One region of the Mesorhizobium sp. WSM4935 genome, then DNA from elsewhere that is predicted to be linked to it. Evidence: predicted binding sites of a transcription regulator. Region 1 holds the regulator's gene; the other holds the start of a gene.
What was found. The regulator LexA, encoded in region 1, represses DNA repair genes until DNA is damaged. The targets are predictions, from matches to a motif close to TGTTCNNNNTGTGTTCNG.

Region 1 (8,039 bases):
CGCACCTTGAACTCATGCGTCTTGCCGGCGAGTTCGAGCCTGGCGGTCGACTCGTGCGCCTTGCCGCCAGGTTCCAATTTTGTCGCAGCTTCGCTCATTCCCAAACTCCTTTATGTTCCTCATGCCGGCAAGGCAATTCCTGCAAACGACACGTCGAAATCACCGGAATGCGCGAACTTGCCACCGCATTTTAGGAGGCGCGTGCCAGATTGGGCCAAGGCCTAATGTTGCACTGCGAAACACACCTTTCAATGCCAATCTTCTTGGGCCAGTTCGCTCCTAATCGATTTGATCTCCAATCCTTGCCAGGCTTTCCTGGCGGCCCAGCACGGCCAGCACGTCGAACACGCCGGGCGAGGTGCTGCGGCCGGTCAGCGCGGCTCTGAGCGGCTGGGCCACCGCGCCGAGCTTGTGCCCGCCGGCCTGCGCAAATTCGCGGATCGAAGCCTCCGCCGAAGCGGCGCTCCAGTCGCCTTGGATGGAAGACAATGCGACATGCGCGCCGCGCAGAATCGCGCGCGCATCGGCGCTCAGCAAGCCCGCCGCCTTCTCGTCCAGCGGCAAGGGCCGCTCGGCGAACAGGAAAGCCGCGCCGTCGACCAGCTCGACCAGGGTCTTGGCCCGCTCCTTGAGGCCGGGCATGGCGGCAAGCAGTTGCGCCTTGCGCTTGTCGTCGAGCTTTGCGGCAAGCGCCGGACCGCCCTCGAGATAGGGCAGAGTGGCGACGAAGATATCGAACAGCGCGCGATCGTCCATCTTGCGCATATGCACGCCGTTCAGCGCCTCGAGCTTGGCGAAGTCGAAGCGGGCAGCGCCCTTGTTGACGTCGCCGATATCGAACCAGGCGATCATATCCTTGATCGACATCACCTCGTCGTCGCCATGGCTCCAGCCGAGCCGCGCCAGATAGTTGAGCAGGGCTTCCGGCAGATAGCCCATGGCGCGATAGGCCTCGACGCCGAGCGCGCCGTGCCGCTTCGACAGCTTGGCGCCGTCGGCGCCGTGGATCAGCGGGATGTGCGACATCGATGGCACCGCCCAGCCCATGGCGTTGTAGATCACCGTCTGGCGCGCGGCGTTGGTCAGGTGGTCATCGCCGCGGATGATATGGGTCACGCCCATGTCATGATCGTCCACGACGACGGCATGCATATAGGTCGGGTTGCCGTCCGAACGCAGGATGATGAAGTCGTCGAGATCCTTGTTGGGAAACCGCACCTCGCCCTGCACGCGGTCCTGCACGACCGTTTCGCCTTCGGTCGGCGCCTTGATGCGGATGGCGCCCTTGACGCCGGCCGGAGCCTCGGACGGATCGCGGTCGCGCCACTGGCCGTTGTAACGCGGCGGCAAGCCCTTGGCTCTAGCTGCCTCGCGCATCGCCTCCAGTTCCGCAGGCGTCTCGTAGCTGTAATAGGCCTTGCCCATGCGCACGAGCTCCTCGGCCACCTCGCGATGGCGCGGCGCGCGTTCGAACTGCGAGACGGCCTCACCATCCCAGGAAAGGCCAAGCCAGGTCAGACCGTCGAGAATGGCGGCCGTGGCGGCTTCGGTGGAGCGCTCGCGATCGGTGTCCTCGATACGCAAAAGCATCGTACCGCCGGTGTGCTTGGCATAAAGCCAGTTGAACAGCGCTGTGCGCGCCCCGCCAATATGCAGGTAGCCTGTGGGCGAGGGGGCAAAACGTGTGACGACCTTGTCGGACATGGAACTCTCGGAGAAGCACTGAAACGGCATATTTCGCGCGGGCTTCCACGCGACCGGCGTTCATGTAGCATAGGCGGTCTGGGGCGCAAGGGGCAGACCCGATGGCTGGACGTGGCCGGGGCGCGGAGGAGGGTGGCGAAACGACAGCAGGCGTCAGCGAGCGCCTGATGTTTGCTCATGCCGCGTCCACTGAAGAAGCGCCGCTTTCGCTTCCGGAACTCCATCCACCCGCCGAGTTACCGCCGCCCGGTGGCGGTGCGCTACAGCCGGCCTCGCCAACAGCCGTCGTCAGCAGGATCCGCAAACAGCTTGGCCGCGTTTCGCTTGCTGCGCTGCGCCGAAGCGTTGCGGTCGCTGCCACCACCGAGCTCGATCGTGGCGTCGGCTTTCTGCTGGTGCCGGTGTTTCTGGCCGCCGGTGTCATCTACTACTTTTCGCTGAGCACCGAGCCGGATCTCTACAGGCCGCTTGCGGCGGTGGCGCTGATGGCCGTCTGCGCGGCGGTCTCGCGCTCCTGGCAGAGAACGCATCTTCTGTTCATGGCAACGCTTTTCTGCGCCTTGGGCTTTCTCGCGGCCAAGGTGGAGACCTGGCGAATGGCGACCCCGATGCTGGGGTCGGAAATCCAGACAAGGCTGACGGGCCGGCTCGTCACCGCGGAGGCGATGGCCAATGGCCGTGTCCGGCTGACCATCGACCTTATTTCGACGGAGCATCCGAAGCTGCGTTACGCGCCGGACCGCGTCAGGCTGTCGGCGCGCAGGATCCCGCCCGGTATGACGGCCGGATCGATGCTGACCGGCTATGCCAAGCTCCTGCCGCCGACGGGCCCAGTTCGGCCGGACAGCTACGACTTTTCCTTCGACAGCTATTTTGCCGGCATCGGCGGCAGCGGCTTTTTCCTGGGCGACCCGAAGCTGGTTGCGCCGGTGGAGGCGCCTTTCGGCGCGCGCGTCGCCTCGGCAGTCGAAAACGCGCGCGAAGGGATCGCCGATCACATCAGGAGCAGCATAGGCGGGTCCGAGGGCGAGATCGCGGCGGCGCTGATCGTCGGCGTGCGCGCCGGCATTCCGGAAGCGATCAACGAGTCGATGCGGCGCACCGGCATCTACCACATCATCTCGATCTCCGGTCTGCACATGGCGCTAGTCGCCGGCACGATCATGGTCCTTTTGCGCGGCGCCTTCGCGCTGCTTCCGGATTTCTCTTCGCGCCGGCCGGTGAAGAAATATGCCGCCGGAATCGCGCTCATCTCGATCGCCGCTTACCTCGTCATCTCGGGCATCGTGGTGGCGGCCGAGCGAAGCTTCATCATGCTCGCCGTGATGCTTGCCGCCGTGCTCTTCGACCGTGCGGCGCTCACCATGCGCAACCTGGCGATCTCGGCTATCGCCGTGATCCTTGTCTCGCCGCACGAAGTGGTCGGCCCGAGCTTCCAGATGTCCTTCGCCGCCACCGCCGCCCTGGTCGGCGCTTATGCCGGCTTTGCCGACTATCGCGCCGGCAAAACGATCGCGCCGCCGGCAAAGCGTTCGTTCCTCGGGTTCCTGTCGCGAAAACTGGCGGTTGGCGTAGGCGGCGCCGCCGTGACGTCGCTCATCGCGGGCAGCGCGACATTGCTGTTTGCGATCTGGCATTTCCAGCGCGTGTCGCCGCTCAGTCTGCTCGCCAATCTGGCGGTCATGCCGATCGTGTCACTGATCGTCATGCCGTTTGCCGTGTTGAGCGCGCTGGCCATGCCCTTCGGTTTCGACGGCCCGTTCCTCTTTGTGATGGGCAAGGGACTGACGGCGATGATCGCCATTTCGGCATGGATCTCCGAACGCTCACCGGTCGACGCCGTCGGGCTGATCTCGATCCAGTCGGTGCTGCTGGCGACGATCGCGCTGGTCATTGCGACAATGGCCACCACCTGGCTGAGGCTTGCCGCCGTTCCCTTCGCGCTTGCCGCGCTGCTGGCCATTCCGCATGTCCGCACGCCGGACGTGCTCATTTCGGAGGACGCGCATCTGGTGGCGATGCCGATCGGCGGTGGCGAGCTTGCCGTCAATCGTGCACGCGCCAACGAGTTCACCACCGACAATTGGAAACGGGCGCTGAAAGCCGAGGAAATCGTGCCGCCGGAGACGTTCGCCAAAGATGCGCTGAACATCGTCGATCCCGTCGATCTGCCGCCCGGCTCGCCCTTCTACTGCACGGGTGATCTTTGCATCGGCCGGCATCCGTCCGGCGCCATCGTCGCACTCGCCGAAACCCGCGACAGCGCCCGGCCGGCCTGCGGCTTTGCCGACCTCGTCGTCATCAACGACGCCACCGCCTACAACCCCTGCCGCGATCCGCGCGTGCTCGTCGTCACCAAGCGGCAGTTGGCGCGCGACGGCAGCGCCGCCGTCTTCTTCGATCCCCAATCGGCAACCGCGCGACCGGCCATCCAATATGCTGTCGAGCAGCCGTACCGGCCTTGGCACGAACAGCGCAAGTATACCCGCGAGGCGAGAGGACTGCCGCCTTATCAAAAGCCTGAGCGGACGGATGCGAAACCTTCGCAACCGGATCAGTAGCGGCGGATCAACCCGACGAGCTTGCCCTGCACCTTCACCCGATCCGGTCCGAAGATGCGGGTCTCGTAGGCCGGGTTGGCAGCTTCCAGCGCGATCGAGGCACCCTTGCGGCGGAAGCGCTTGAGCGTCGCTTCCTCATCATCGACCAGCGCCACCACGATCTCGCCCGGGCTTGCCGTGTTGGCGTTGCGGATGATCACGGTGTCGCCGTCGAAGATGCCGGCCTCGATCATCGAGTCGCCTTTGACCTCCAGCGCATAATGCTCGCCGCCGGCGATCATGTCCGGCGGCACCGTGATCGAATGCGTCTGGTGCTGGATGGCGTCGATCGGCACACCGGCGGCGATGCGACCCATCACCGGAATGGATACGGCCGAGCCGGCATCGTCGTCGTTGCTTGGCGTCGGGGCGCGCGATGGCGCAGCCGGCTTGACCTGACGGCTGAGATTGTTCTGACCCAAGCTGCCCTGGATGACGCTTGGCGAAAACTTCTTCGCCGCATTGAGGCCGGGTGCGATCGAGTCGGGCAGGCGCAGCACTTCCAGCGCGCGCGCCCGGTTCGGCAGCCGGCGAATGAAACCGCGTTCCTCCAACGCCGTGATCAGCCGGTGGATGCCGGACTTGGAGGCGAGGTCGAGCGCTTCCTTCATCTCGTCGAAAGACGGCGGAATCCCGCTTTCCTTCAGCCTTTCGTGGATGAACATCAGAAGTTCATGTTGTTTGCGCGTCAGCATGGCGGCCCCCACGGGTTCTGAAACCAGAATCAGAAAAACAAACCCAGAACAAACACTATCTGTTCCAGTTGTGTTCCGCAACCGTTTAAAGTTTAGTGAATTCGTTGACGATTTGTTCAGCGTAACATCAGAACGCTGCATTCGGCGCCGGTCTCGGCTGCCGGCGCGAAGGGCTCGCGCACGATCAGGCCGTTGGCGTCGGCGAGCGTTCTGAGCATCGAGGAGTCCTGGATGCCGAACGGGGTCGCGACGAGCGTGCCGGCGTCCTCGCGTATGACGGCGCGCACATAGTCCTGCCTGAGGTCGTTGGCCTGCATCGCTGCGCCCAGCCGGGCCGTTCGCAGGTTCTGCCTGTGGTCGCGGCCACCGAGCCTGGCAAGCAGCGGCTTCAGGAAGAGCTGCGAGCAGACGATGCTGGCCACCGGGTTGCCGGGCAGGCCGATGCAGCGGACATTGCCAAGGCGGCCGAACATCAGCGGCTTGCCGGGGCGCATGGCGATCTTCCAGAAGTCGAGCCGCATGCCTTCACTGGTCAGCACGTCATGGATCAGGTCGTGGTCGCCGACCGAGGCGCCGCCGAGCGTGACGATGACATCGGCGTTCGCCTCGACTGCTTTCCGGACCAGCGCCGCGATCGCTTCCTTGCGATCGGCGGCGATGCCGAGATCGAGCGCACGCGCGCCGACCGACTGGGCGGCGGCGGCGACGCCATAGGCGTTGGACGAAATGATCTGATCAGGGCCGAGCGCGCTGCCCGGCGGCAACAGTTCATCGCCGGTGGCGATGATCGCGACCAGCGGCCGGCGCACGACATTCAAGGCGGGATGGTTGGCCGAGGCTGCAAGCGAAAGGGCCGCCGCGTCGAGCACGCGGCCCTTTTCGAGCACCACGTCGCCCTGGACGAAGTCGAGCCCGCGGCGGCGCACATTGCGTGCTTCGGCCGTCGGCTCCGTCACCTCGATCTGGCGGTTGCCGAGATCGCGGACGTTTTCCTGGATAACGATGGTGTCGGCACCCTCGGGCAGCGGCGCGCCGGTGAAGATGCGCACCGCCTGGCCTTCGCCGACAGTCCCGGAAAAGCCGCGCCCGGCGGGCGCCATGCCTATGACCTCCAGTTGCGCCGGCACCGAAGCAACGTCGGCGGAGCGTACGGCGTAGCCGTCCATCGCCGAGGCGTTGAAGGGCGGCTGGGTGCGCAGCGCCACAACCGGTTCGGCGAGAACCCGCCCGGCCGCGTCCGCCAGCGGAACGCTCTCGCCCGGCAAAGGTGCTGCGCCGTCGAGCAGGCGTTCGAGCGCTTCGGCGACTGGAACAAGGGCCATCAGGCATCTACCTTGTAGGCGCCCGACTTGCCGCCGGTCTTCTCGACCAGCCGGATACCGGAAATCACCATGCCACGGTCCGCCGCCTTGGCCATGTCGTAGATGGTGAGGCAGGCGACCGAAGCGGCGGTCAGCGCCTCCATCTCCACGCCGGTCTTGCCGGTGACGCGGGCCAGCGCGGTGACCCTGAGGCCGGGCAGCGCGCGGTCCGGCTCGATCTCGACGGCCACTTTGGTGAGAAGCAGCGGATGGCAAAGCGGGATCAACTCATGCGTCCTCTTCGCCGCCATGATGCCGGCGATGCGCGCTGTGCCCAGCACATCGCCCTTCTTGGCGTCGCTGGCGAGAATCATCTCCAGCGTTTCCGGCTGCATCGAGACAAAGCCTTCGGCGATCGCGGTGCGTGTTGTCTCGGCCTTGTCGCCGACATCGACCATGTTGGCTTCGCCCTTGGCGCCGAGGTGGGTGAGGGCCATCTCAGATGGCCTCAGCCGCCGCCTTGCCTGTCAGCAGAAGCTCGGTCGCCGCGGCCACATCCGCCTGCCGCATCAGGCTCTCACCGACCAGGAAGGCGCCGATGCCGGTCTTCTGCATCCTGAGGCAGTCGTCGTGGGTGAAGATGCCGCTTTCGCTGACCAGCAGGTAGTCGCCCGGCACCATCGGCGCCACCCGCTCGGACGTCTCAAGCCTGGTCTCGAAGGTCCGCAAATTGCGGTTGTTGATTCCGATCAGCCGCGACGACAATTTTAGCGCGCGCTCCGTTTCGGCCTCGTCATGCACCTCGATCAGCGCGTCCATCCCGAGTTCGAACGCGGTCGCTTCCAATTCGCTCGCCAGGGCATCGTCAACGCTTGCCATGATGATCAGGATGGCGTCCGCGCCCCAGGCGCGGGCCTCGTAGACCTGATAAGGGTCGAACAGAAAATCCTTACGCAACGCGGGCAGAGACACCGCCTCGCGCGCATTGGTCAGAAATTCCGGAGCGCCCTGGAAAGACGGCGCATCGGTCAGCACCGAAAGACAGGCTGCGCCACCTTTCTGATAGGCCCTAGCGAGCGCCGGTGGATCGAAATCGGCGCGGATCAGCCCCTTGGAAGGGCTGGCCTTCTTTATCTCGGCGATCAGCGCGAAACCGCCGGCCCGGCGCTTGGCTTCCAGTGCCGCGAGGAAGCCGCGCGGCGGCTCGGCGTCCCTGGCTTTCGCCTTGATCTCGGCGAACGGCAGGGCGAGCTTCGCCGCGGCGATCTCTTCGCGCTTGTAGGCTTCGATCTTGCGCAGGATGTCCGACAAGGCCTTATCCGTTCGAAATCTCGACCAGCTTGTCCAGCACGCCGAGCGCGCGGCCGCTGTCGATCGCTTGCGCCGCCGCCGCGATGCCGTCGGCCAAAGTCGTCACCTTGCCGGCCACGACCAGCCCGGCGCCGGCATTCATCAGCACCGTGTCGCGGTAGGCGCCGGCCGCTCCGCCCAGCATATCGCGCAATTCCTTGGCGTTGTAGGCCGCGTCGCCGCCGCGCAGCTCTTCCTTGCTGTGCCGCTTCAACCCGACGGCTTCCGGCGTCAGGGTGAAGCTGCGGATCTCGCCGCCGGCAAGCTCCGCCACCTGGGTTTCGCCCGTCGTGGTGATCTCGTCATAGCCGTCGCCATGGACGACCCAGGCGTGATCGGCGCCCAGCGCCTTCAGCGTCTCGGCCACCGGCATGATCCACTCCGGCAGG
Region 2 (8,039 bases), on a different contig from region 1:
GGCGCCATGCTTGGCCTCACCAAATCGCTGGCGCGCGAGCTGGGCCCGCATGGCATCAGGGTGAACGCCGTGTCGCCGGGCGCGGTGGTCTCGGAGGCGGAGGAGCGCGTCTTCGGCGACCGGTTGAAGGAATACAATGACTGGATCCTCGCGAACCAGAGCCTGAAGAAACGCATCGAGCCGGACAATGTCGCCGATCTCGTGCTGTTCCTCGTCTCGCCTGCCTCCGACATGATCAGCGGCCAGAACATCGCCGTCGACGGCGGCTGGTGAGAGATGGCCGGCGTGATCGAGCTGAATGACGGGCAGGCGAGGCTGGTCGTGGCGCCTGAAACGGGCGCGGCGATCGCCCGCTATGACGCGCTCGCCGCCGGCGCCGCGCCGGTTCCGCTCCTGAAGCCGGGGGATGGCGGTGGCGCTTCAGGCTGCCAGCTCCTTGTGCCGTGGTCGAACCGCATCTCCGGCGGCGGCTTCACTTTCGACGACCGCTTCCATGCCGTCGCGCCGAATGTGCCCGGCGAAGCCTTTCCGATCCATGGCGACGGTTTTCAGAAGCCTTGGCGGCTTGCCCGCCGCACCGACACCGAGGCGGAGCTCCTGCTCGACGAGGGCGCTATCGGGCCTTACCGTTATGCGGCCACCGTGACTTATGCGCTGCGCGAGGGCGCGCTGGAGGCGCGCCTCAGTGTCGAGAACCGCGCCGGCCTGCGCCTGCCATACGGTCTCGGTTTCCATCCCTGGTTTCCGCGCGGCGAGACAACCACGCTGCAGGCGAAGGCGAGGCGTGTCTGGCTGGAGGACGAGCGGCATCTCCCCGTCGGCGTCGTGCCGGTGAGTGAGCGCCCGACCTGGGATTTCGCGCAAGCCACGCCGCTGCCGCCGGCTTGGGTGAACAACGCCTTCGAGGGCTGGGACGGGCGCGCCACCATCGCCCAGCCGGAGCAGGGCGTCGCGGTCACGCTCGCCGCCTCGCCGGAGCTCGACGTCTACGTCCTTTATTCGCCGTCGCCGGATGCCGGCTTCTTCTGCTTCGAGCCGGTCTCGCATACCGTCGATGCGCATCACGGCGAGGGGCTGACGGTGCTCGGGCACGGGGAGACGATGAGCGCGGCGATGGGGCTGGAGTGGGCGGAAACCAATTGAGGGCGCTCCGACCTCACAGCTCCTTCTCCGCCAGTTTCCTGAACCCGTCCGGCACCGAGCGCGTGCCTTCCAGCGCCACCGTGCCATAGCCAACCGCCTCCCTGCCGAAGCGCTGGCGGATTTTGTCGATGGCGCGGTCGGCGCCGAAGCGGGCGAGACCCTTGCGGCTGCCGGGCTTCAGCTTCTCGTCCGCCAGGCCGAGCGGCAGTTCGAGCTGCAGTTCGGCTCCTTCCTCCAGATGCGAGACGGAGATCGCCAGCAGCGAGATGTCCCTCTCGCCCGGATGGGCGGCGAGCACGCCCCGAACCAGCTCCTCGGCGATCTCGGCGAGCATTGCCGTCGCCTGGATCGGTTGCTCCAGCGTGACGGAGCGGGTGACCGCGCGCATGTCGGCGAAGCGCACGCGCACCGTGACCGTGCGGCCGGGCCGGTCCTTGGCGCGCAACCGGCTGGCGACGCGGTCGGCCAGATGTAGGAGCGTCGGCACGAAGACGCGCGGCAGCGCGGGCTTGCGGCCAAGCGCCGACTGCGCGCCGGCGGAATGCGCTCGCCGATGCCTCTCGAGCTTCCGCGGGTCGCGGTTCCAGGCAAGGGCGGCGAGCTTCTGGCCGGCGGCATGGCCGATCAGCCGCTCCAGCGCGCCGCTATGGGTGCGCGCCAGTTGCCCGATCGTCTCGATGCCGATCTCGGCGAGCCTTGCCCTGGTCGCCGGGCCGACGCCCCACATCAGCGTGACGGGCAGGTCGTGCAGGAAGGCGAGCTCGCCGCCGGGCTCGACCATCACCAGCCCGTCGGGCTTCGCCACCTGCGAGGCGATCTTGGCGAGATGCTTCGTCCGCGCCACGCCGATCGAGATCGGCAGGCCGAGCTCTGCCTTCACCCGCTCGCGGATTTTTCGCGCGATCTCTTGCGGCGGCCCGAACAGATGCGTGCAGCCGGCGACGTCGGCGAAAGCCTCGTCGATCGAGATGCGCTCGACCAGCGGCGTGAAGTCGTCAAGCACCTTGATCGCCGCGTCGCCGAGCCGCTGGTATTCGCTGAAGCGTCCGCCCACGAAGATCAACTGTGGGCAGAGCTCGCGCGCCTTGCGGCCGGGCATGCCGCCGCGTACGCCGAAGACCTTGGCCTCATAGGAGGCCGCCAGCACCACGCCGCCGCCGACGGCGATCGGCTTGCCGCGCAGCGAAGGATCGAGCAACTGCTCGACCGACGCATAGAAGGCGTCGAGATCGGCATGCAGGATGGTGGGGGCAACTGAAGCGGCGTTCGTCCCGAGCATCCCGCGCTCCTGTCTGCGGCCCGCCGCCCTGCCGCGTTGCAGCATTAGATTTCTCTGTTGGAACAGGGCGGATTTCAGGAACAGACAGAGAACAAAAGAAGTCTCGTGTCAAGCACACGTAAGGCCGTTTCGTTTGTCTACGGGCAAACGAATGAGGTGCTTCATTCGAATGAATGAAACGGCGTTTGCACCTGCGAAAGGGATCGGAGCGACGGCTCGCCCCGATCCCACGGCATCGCCTGCCTTAGCGGCCGGTCTATGAGTCGTCCTACGCCGGCTTGGCATATTGTTCGGCACTGAAGACCTCGATGCATTGGAACGGCTGGTTGCCTTCGACCCAGGCGTCGTGGCCGGGCGGGATGGTGTAGGAAGAGCCGGCCTCGAAGGTCTTTTGCGTGCCGTCGGTCAGCCGCACCGTGATCGAGCCGGACACGACATAGCCGACATGCGAGACCTGGCAAGTGTCGGTCTTGACCACCGGCTTCACGCATTCCGACCATTTCCAGCCCGGCTGCATGTTCATCCGCGCGAGCGTGTAGCCCGGCAGCCGGACGATCTCGACACGCGTCTTGGCGGGCGCGCGGACCTCGTCTGGATTGTTGTGCGATTTGGATTCGAGCTTCGTCACATTCACAGCAGTTTCAGCCACGGCATCCTCCCATGTGTGAAGCGGCGCCTGACGTTGCGATCGTCGGCGACCGCTGTCTCATACATACGCCTTGTTATGAGGGTTCGCTAATATAATTGGAGGCACGCTCGGCCCTGAAGATTTTGGCGCTTCTTGTCGAAAGTTATTGCGGACCTGATCGCCGGGTGCTTTCCTGTTTTCGCGCTGGCACGGCGGTGGTTGAGGGACCCATCCGTTCTCGCCCGACAGGGAGAATTCGATGCGACCCTCGGCAACGATCAAGGCGATACCGTCGCGGCTTTTCGCAATCCCCATCAGCATGACGCCCACCTGCTCCAGCGCTGGCCGAACGCCGCGCCGGCGCGACATAGCGGGCGAGGGGACAAACTTTTGGGCGGGGATAATCAACACCACCAGGAGGAAACCGATGCTTGATCCAGCCGTGAAAGGCTATTCGCGCCCGCCGGTCATTGCCGCCCGTCGCGGCCCGCCGGCGCTTCGCCAATGCTGCGACAGCTATGTCTGTCCGGTCTGCAGCCAGGTCGTCGAACTGAAGGATTATCGCCAGGTGCTATGGCACCAGCAGCCCGGCCATCAGCAGATGGACGTCGAGGACTGAGTATCGGGCTCAATCGCTCGGACATACGGCGCGACTAGATGCTCGGTGTGAGATCTACCGTTCAGGAAACGGCCTGCGGTTCCCAAGAACACGCGGACCGAGAGTGAAGCAGCGAAAACCAACGCTTCGCCGGGCACTCGGCTGCATGCATATCAACGGTCTGGAACCATCTTCAGACTGAAGTCTCACCCATCGAACGCAGAGGCCCGAGACATCGATTTGTAAGAAACAAGAGGACATCAATTTCATTTGGTAGCAAGCCGCCGGACAAAGTCCCTTCATCGGCGGTTGACCACGGAGTGCCTGCCACTTCCTGCGATATGGCAGGCACTCCTTCCCTCGTGAACCCGGCAACATGATCGCGAACCTGTTTGCCGCGCTGCTTCTGGCGGTATTGATCGGCGGCGTCTTCCTCCTCTTCGGCAGGTCGCTCTGGCCACAACGCGATGCCGAGATGGTGATCCTCCTTCCGATCGACGCGACCGCGACAGGCTCGGTGCGCAGGGCCTGTCGAGCCGTGCCTGCCGGCCCGCTTCGATCTCAAGCTCGCGCCCGTCAGGTCACCCGATGAAGGCGGGCGGGGGAACCAGTCCGCGGCTCATGCCGTTGATTGAGCGAAGGGATGGCGCTGGCGGAGGCCGCCATGGGCAATTTTGAACTCATCGATCTTTTGTGCGTCATCGATGCATGCGCGAGCGACCCTTTGGCCGGGCGTGTCGTGCCGATGTCGAAGGCGGTCGAGGAATTGCGCGTGCTGACCGGCGATTTCGTCTCGTCGGATGAGGACGCGACCAACGCCTTGACACAGGTCGCGCTCGAGCGCGGCTGCGCGGTGCTCTTCGACGAGCAGGCGGGCGCGGATATCGTGGACCAGGCGTAATCTCCTGCAGACGGGAGACTGGCGCTCATTTCGCCAGGGTGATCATCCGGCCCGCATAGGCCGCCCGGCCTCCGAGTTCGGCCGTGCAATCCGACTTTACGGCCGAGTTCCCTATCATCGCTACAGTATCGCCGACCAGCCGCAGGCAACTGCCCTGGGCTGTCATATCCGAATTTCCGGTATAGGTGATGGCGGCGTCCGGAGCATAGATGAAGCCGCTCACCACCGAGCCGGATCCGCCGTTGAGCAACAGGGGCTGAGTATTGCCATGCGCCTGGAAGATGGTGATGCCGGCGTAAGGACCGCTCGTCGGCGGCGAGAGGTTCACTTGCTCGTTGGCGTTGATGGTGAGCTGCGAGTTCTCCATCAGGAAGATCGTCACGCCCTGGCCGCTCAGGCTGCCGTTGCCGCCCGGCTTTATGGTGACGTTGCGCATGATGTAGGTGCCAGGATTGAGGGTGACCTTTCCCGACAAGGTCTTGTCGCAATAGGTGCCCGGCGAGAGGGTCACCGTTTTGCCATTGGGCACCGGCAGGCAGAGCGTGTAGGCAGGCGGAACGACATCGGCCAGCGGATCGAACGAGGCATACTGCTTCTCTTGCGGCGCGCCGCAGGAAAGCGTGGCGTTGGGCGGCGTCAGCCCCTGCGTGCCGCCGACCGTCGAGACGCAGCCGGCGCTGAGGATCGCCGAACCTCCGCGGCTAACGGCGTCGGGCGCGTCCGAATTGGCCGCTATCACGCAGCCGTTCATCGTCACATCGGTCGAGCCCTGCAGGTTGACCGCGCCGTCGGCGTGCTGATCGAGCGCGAGCACGCAGGCTTGCGCGCCGGGTTTGAGCTTGACCGAGGCGGTGCGTGTCGCCTGCCAGGCCGGCATGCCACTGACGAAGGCCGGCCGGCTGATGCTCGACGACAGCGAGATGAAATAGGCGCCCGGACCGCCGCTTGCGCTGGCCTGGAAGGCGGCGAGGCTGCCCGACAGCTCCTGTGCGTCGGCTGCGCTCATATTGGCGGCGAAGAAGGTCTGGCCGAGCTGCTGCACGTCGCTCGCCGACATGCTCGCCTGATATTTCGTGCCGATCGCAAGGCCAGCCGCGTCCAGCGAGTTCTGCAACTGCGCGGCGTCGTCGCTCGTGCCTATCAGGTCGATGGATGCCGCGACGCCAAGCATAAGCGGCACCATGGCGACTGCGGCCGCGATCGCGAAGTTGCCGCGTCTCGATGCCAAAAAACGTCCCAACATGAGTCATCCTCGCCGATACGCGGTATGTGATATGCGCGCCGTCTCAACGAGCGATTTGCAAAAAAGATAAAATGCAGAAAATGCTAAAACATTAGCTTCTACAGATGGTTACGCCTTAAGTCCGATATGTGTTGGGCCTTAGGTCTGAGTCCGTGCGGCGCAAGGTAGGAACAAGGGAGCGCTGGAGGCCCACCGGCGCAAATCGAGCGAAATAATTAGGCATTCGTTCACATCGCAATGGTGACGTGGCGGCTGGGATAGCTTGGGTGCGCTCGGCCATGGCCTCTTCGGGTCGTTTCTTCAGACATCTTTTTTCTCGAATTTCTTTTCGACGCTTTTGCGAAGGCATGGGCGGCAATGTCGCGACCATATTCGCGCTCACCCTGCCGGTCGTCGTCGGCGGCGCGGGGCTCGGCGTCGAAACCTCCTATTGGTACTATTCGAGCCTGAAGCTGCAGGCGATCGCCGACGCGGCAGCTTATGCTGGGGCGTTGGAAAAGGTCCAGGGGTCCGACACCGCGGCGATCACGGCGGCTGCCACGTCATCGGCCGCCTCGAACGGGCTGGGCGGGGGCACCATCGTCGTCAACACGCCGCCCACTTCGGGGCCGAACACGGCCAAGAAGGCAGTGGAGGTCATCCTTAACCAGAATCTCGACCGGATGTTCACCTCCATCTTCACGCAGACAAAGGTGCCGGAGCGGGCGAGGGCGGTGGCCGTGATCACCGACGCTTCGAAGGCCTGCAACCTGGCGCTCAGTCAGTCGGCCTCGCAGGCAGTGCTCTATTCCGGCAGCACTAGCGTCAAGCTGACCGGCTGCGTCATCATGTCGAACTCTATTGCGAACGACGCCATCAAAGTGCAGGGCGCGGCGGGACTTCAGGCGGATTGCCTAATTTCGGCCGGCGGCATGGTGCTGAACAACCCGGTGACTACGGTATGCAAGGCCCCGATCACTCAGGCCCTGCCGGCGGCCGATCCGTTCGCCAGTCTGCCGGCGCCCGCGAGTAGCGGCTCCTGCCAGAACGTCAACAGTGGTAAGTCGACGCAAACAATCCAGCCCGGAACCTACTGCAATGGCATGAACCTCAACGGCAATGTCACGCTTTCTCCCGGCGTCTATGTCGTCCAGGGCAATTTGAAAATCAACGCGGGCGCGGTTGTCCAGGGCGACGGGGTAACCATCTACATGGCCGGCAGCAACACCGTCAGCATGAACGGCAACGCCACCGTGACACTGAGCGCGCCGACCTCGGGAACCTATTCGGGTGTGCTGTTCTACGGCGACAGGACGGGAACCGCGGCGCAGAGCACCTTCAACGGGACCGCGACCTCGCTTTTGACCGGTGCCATCTATTTTCCCAAGCAGCAGGTCAATTATCTTGGCAACTTCTCGGGTCAGAACGGCTGCACCCAGGTCGTTGCCGACACCATCCAATGGTCAGGCAATTCGACCATCAATCAGGACTGCTCGAGCCTTGGGATGAAGGACATTCCGGCGGCACAGTCGGTCGCGGTCGTCGAGTGAAACCTGTGGCCAGGCAACTCCTTACGGCCGTTCGCGACAAGACGGGCATAGCCGCGGTGGAGTTAGCGCTGGTCCTACCGGTCCTATGTGCAGTGTTGCTCGGAATCATAGACGGCTGGTCCTATGTCGCCAGTTCGCTATCGATGCGCGCCGGCGTGAAGACGGCAGCGAACTTTGTGATGGCAGGATCCGTCGATGACAGCGCGACCCAGACTGTCGCGCTGGCGAGCTGGGAGAACAAGCCTTCCGACGCGCAGGTCACGATCAGTCGCATCTATAAGTGCGGCACCACCGTGGTCGATGCATCGACCTTATGCAGTGGACCTAAAGCGCCGTCCGTCTACGTTCAGATTCAGGCGTCCGGCACCTGGATTCCGCCCTTCACCTTCGGCCCATACCCAGACAATACCGCAATCGGCCATGTGCAGGTGGTCCGTGTGCGCTGAACGAAGACTCCGGCGTTCGGCATTTGCGGCTAATGAAGCGGGCGGCGCCGGTCTGGAATTCGCGCTGATTGCGCCTTTCCTCATCATGCTCCTGTTCGGCATCTTCGCCTTCGGCTGGTCGATGAACAGCATATCAAGCGTGCGCTACGCCCTCGAAGCTTCCGCGCGTTCGCTGCAGCTCAACAACACGCTGACGCAGGCCGACATCCAGGCGGTCGCGACGCAGAAATTGCAGGCGCTCGGACTGCAGAATGTGAATGTCACCATCACCA

Region 2: a site for LexA is predicted at 2,499-2,516, ahead of dinB (DNA polymerase IV). Genes of this name have one in related genera too.

The regions. Positions count from the first base shown of each region.
Region 1 is NZ_JARTVR010000003.1:384,687-392,725, reverse strand. Features, by position in the region: gene gltA (citrate synthase) at 1-98, opposite strand, end outside; gene gltX (glutamate--tRNA ligase) at 280-1,704, opposite strand; gene P9273_RS09900 (ComEC/Rec2 family competence protein) at 1,806-4,265, shown strand; gene lexA (transcriptional repressor LexA) at 4,259-4,999, opposite strand; gene P9273_RS09890 (molybdopterin molybdotransferase MoeA) at 5,116-6,321, opposite strand; gene moaC (cyclic pyranopterin monophosphate synthase MoaC) at 6,321-6,797, opposite strand; gene trpC (indole-3-glycerol phosphate synthase TrpC) at 6,799-7,611, opposite strand; gene trpD (anthranilate phosphoribosyltransferase) at 7,616-8,039, opposite strand, start outside.
Region 2 is NZ_JARTVR010000007.1:145,497-153,535, forward strand. Features, by position in the region: gene P9273_RS18185 (SDR family oxidoreductase) at 1-273, shown strand, start outside; gene P9273_RS18190 (aldose 1-epimerase) at 277-1,143, shown strand; gene dinB (DNA polymerase IV) at 1,157-2,422, opposite strand; gene P9273_RS18200 (cupin domain-containing protein) at 2,691-3,071, opposite strand; gene P9273_RS18205 (hypothetical protein) at 3,478-3,669, shown strand; gene P9273_RS18210 (hypothetical protein) at 4,025-4,240, shown strand; gene P9273_RS18215 (hypothetical protein) at 4,313-4,549, shown strand; gene P9273_RS18220 (TadE/TadG family type IV pilus assembly protein) at 4,575-5,792, opposite strand; gene P9273_RS18225 (pilus assembly protein TadG-related protein) at 6,140-7,321, shown strand; gene P9273_RS18230 (TadE/TadG family type IV pilus assembly protein) at 7,327-7,767, shown strand; gene P9273_RS18235 (TadE/TadG family type IV pilus assembly protein) at 7,757-8,039, shown strand, end outside.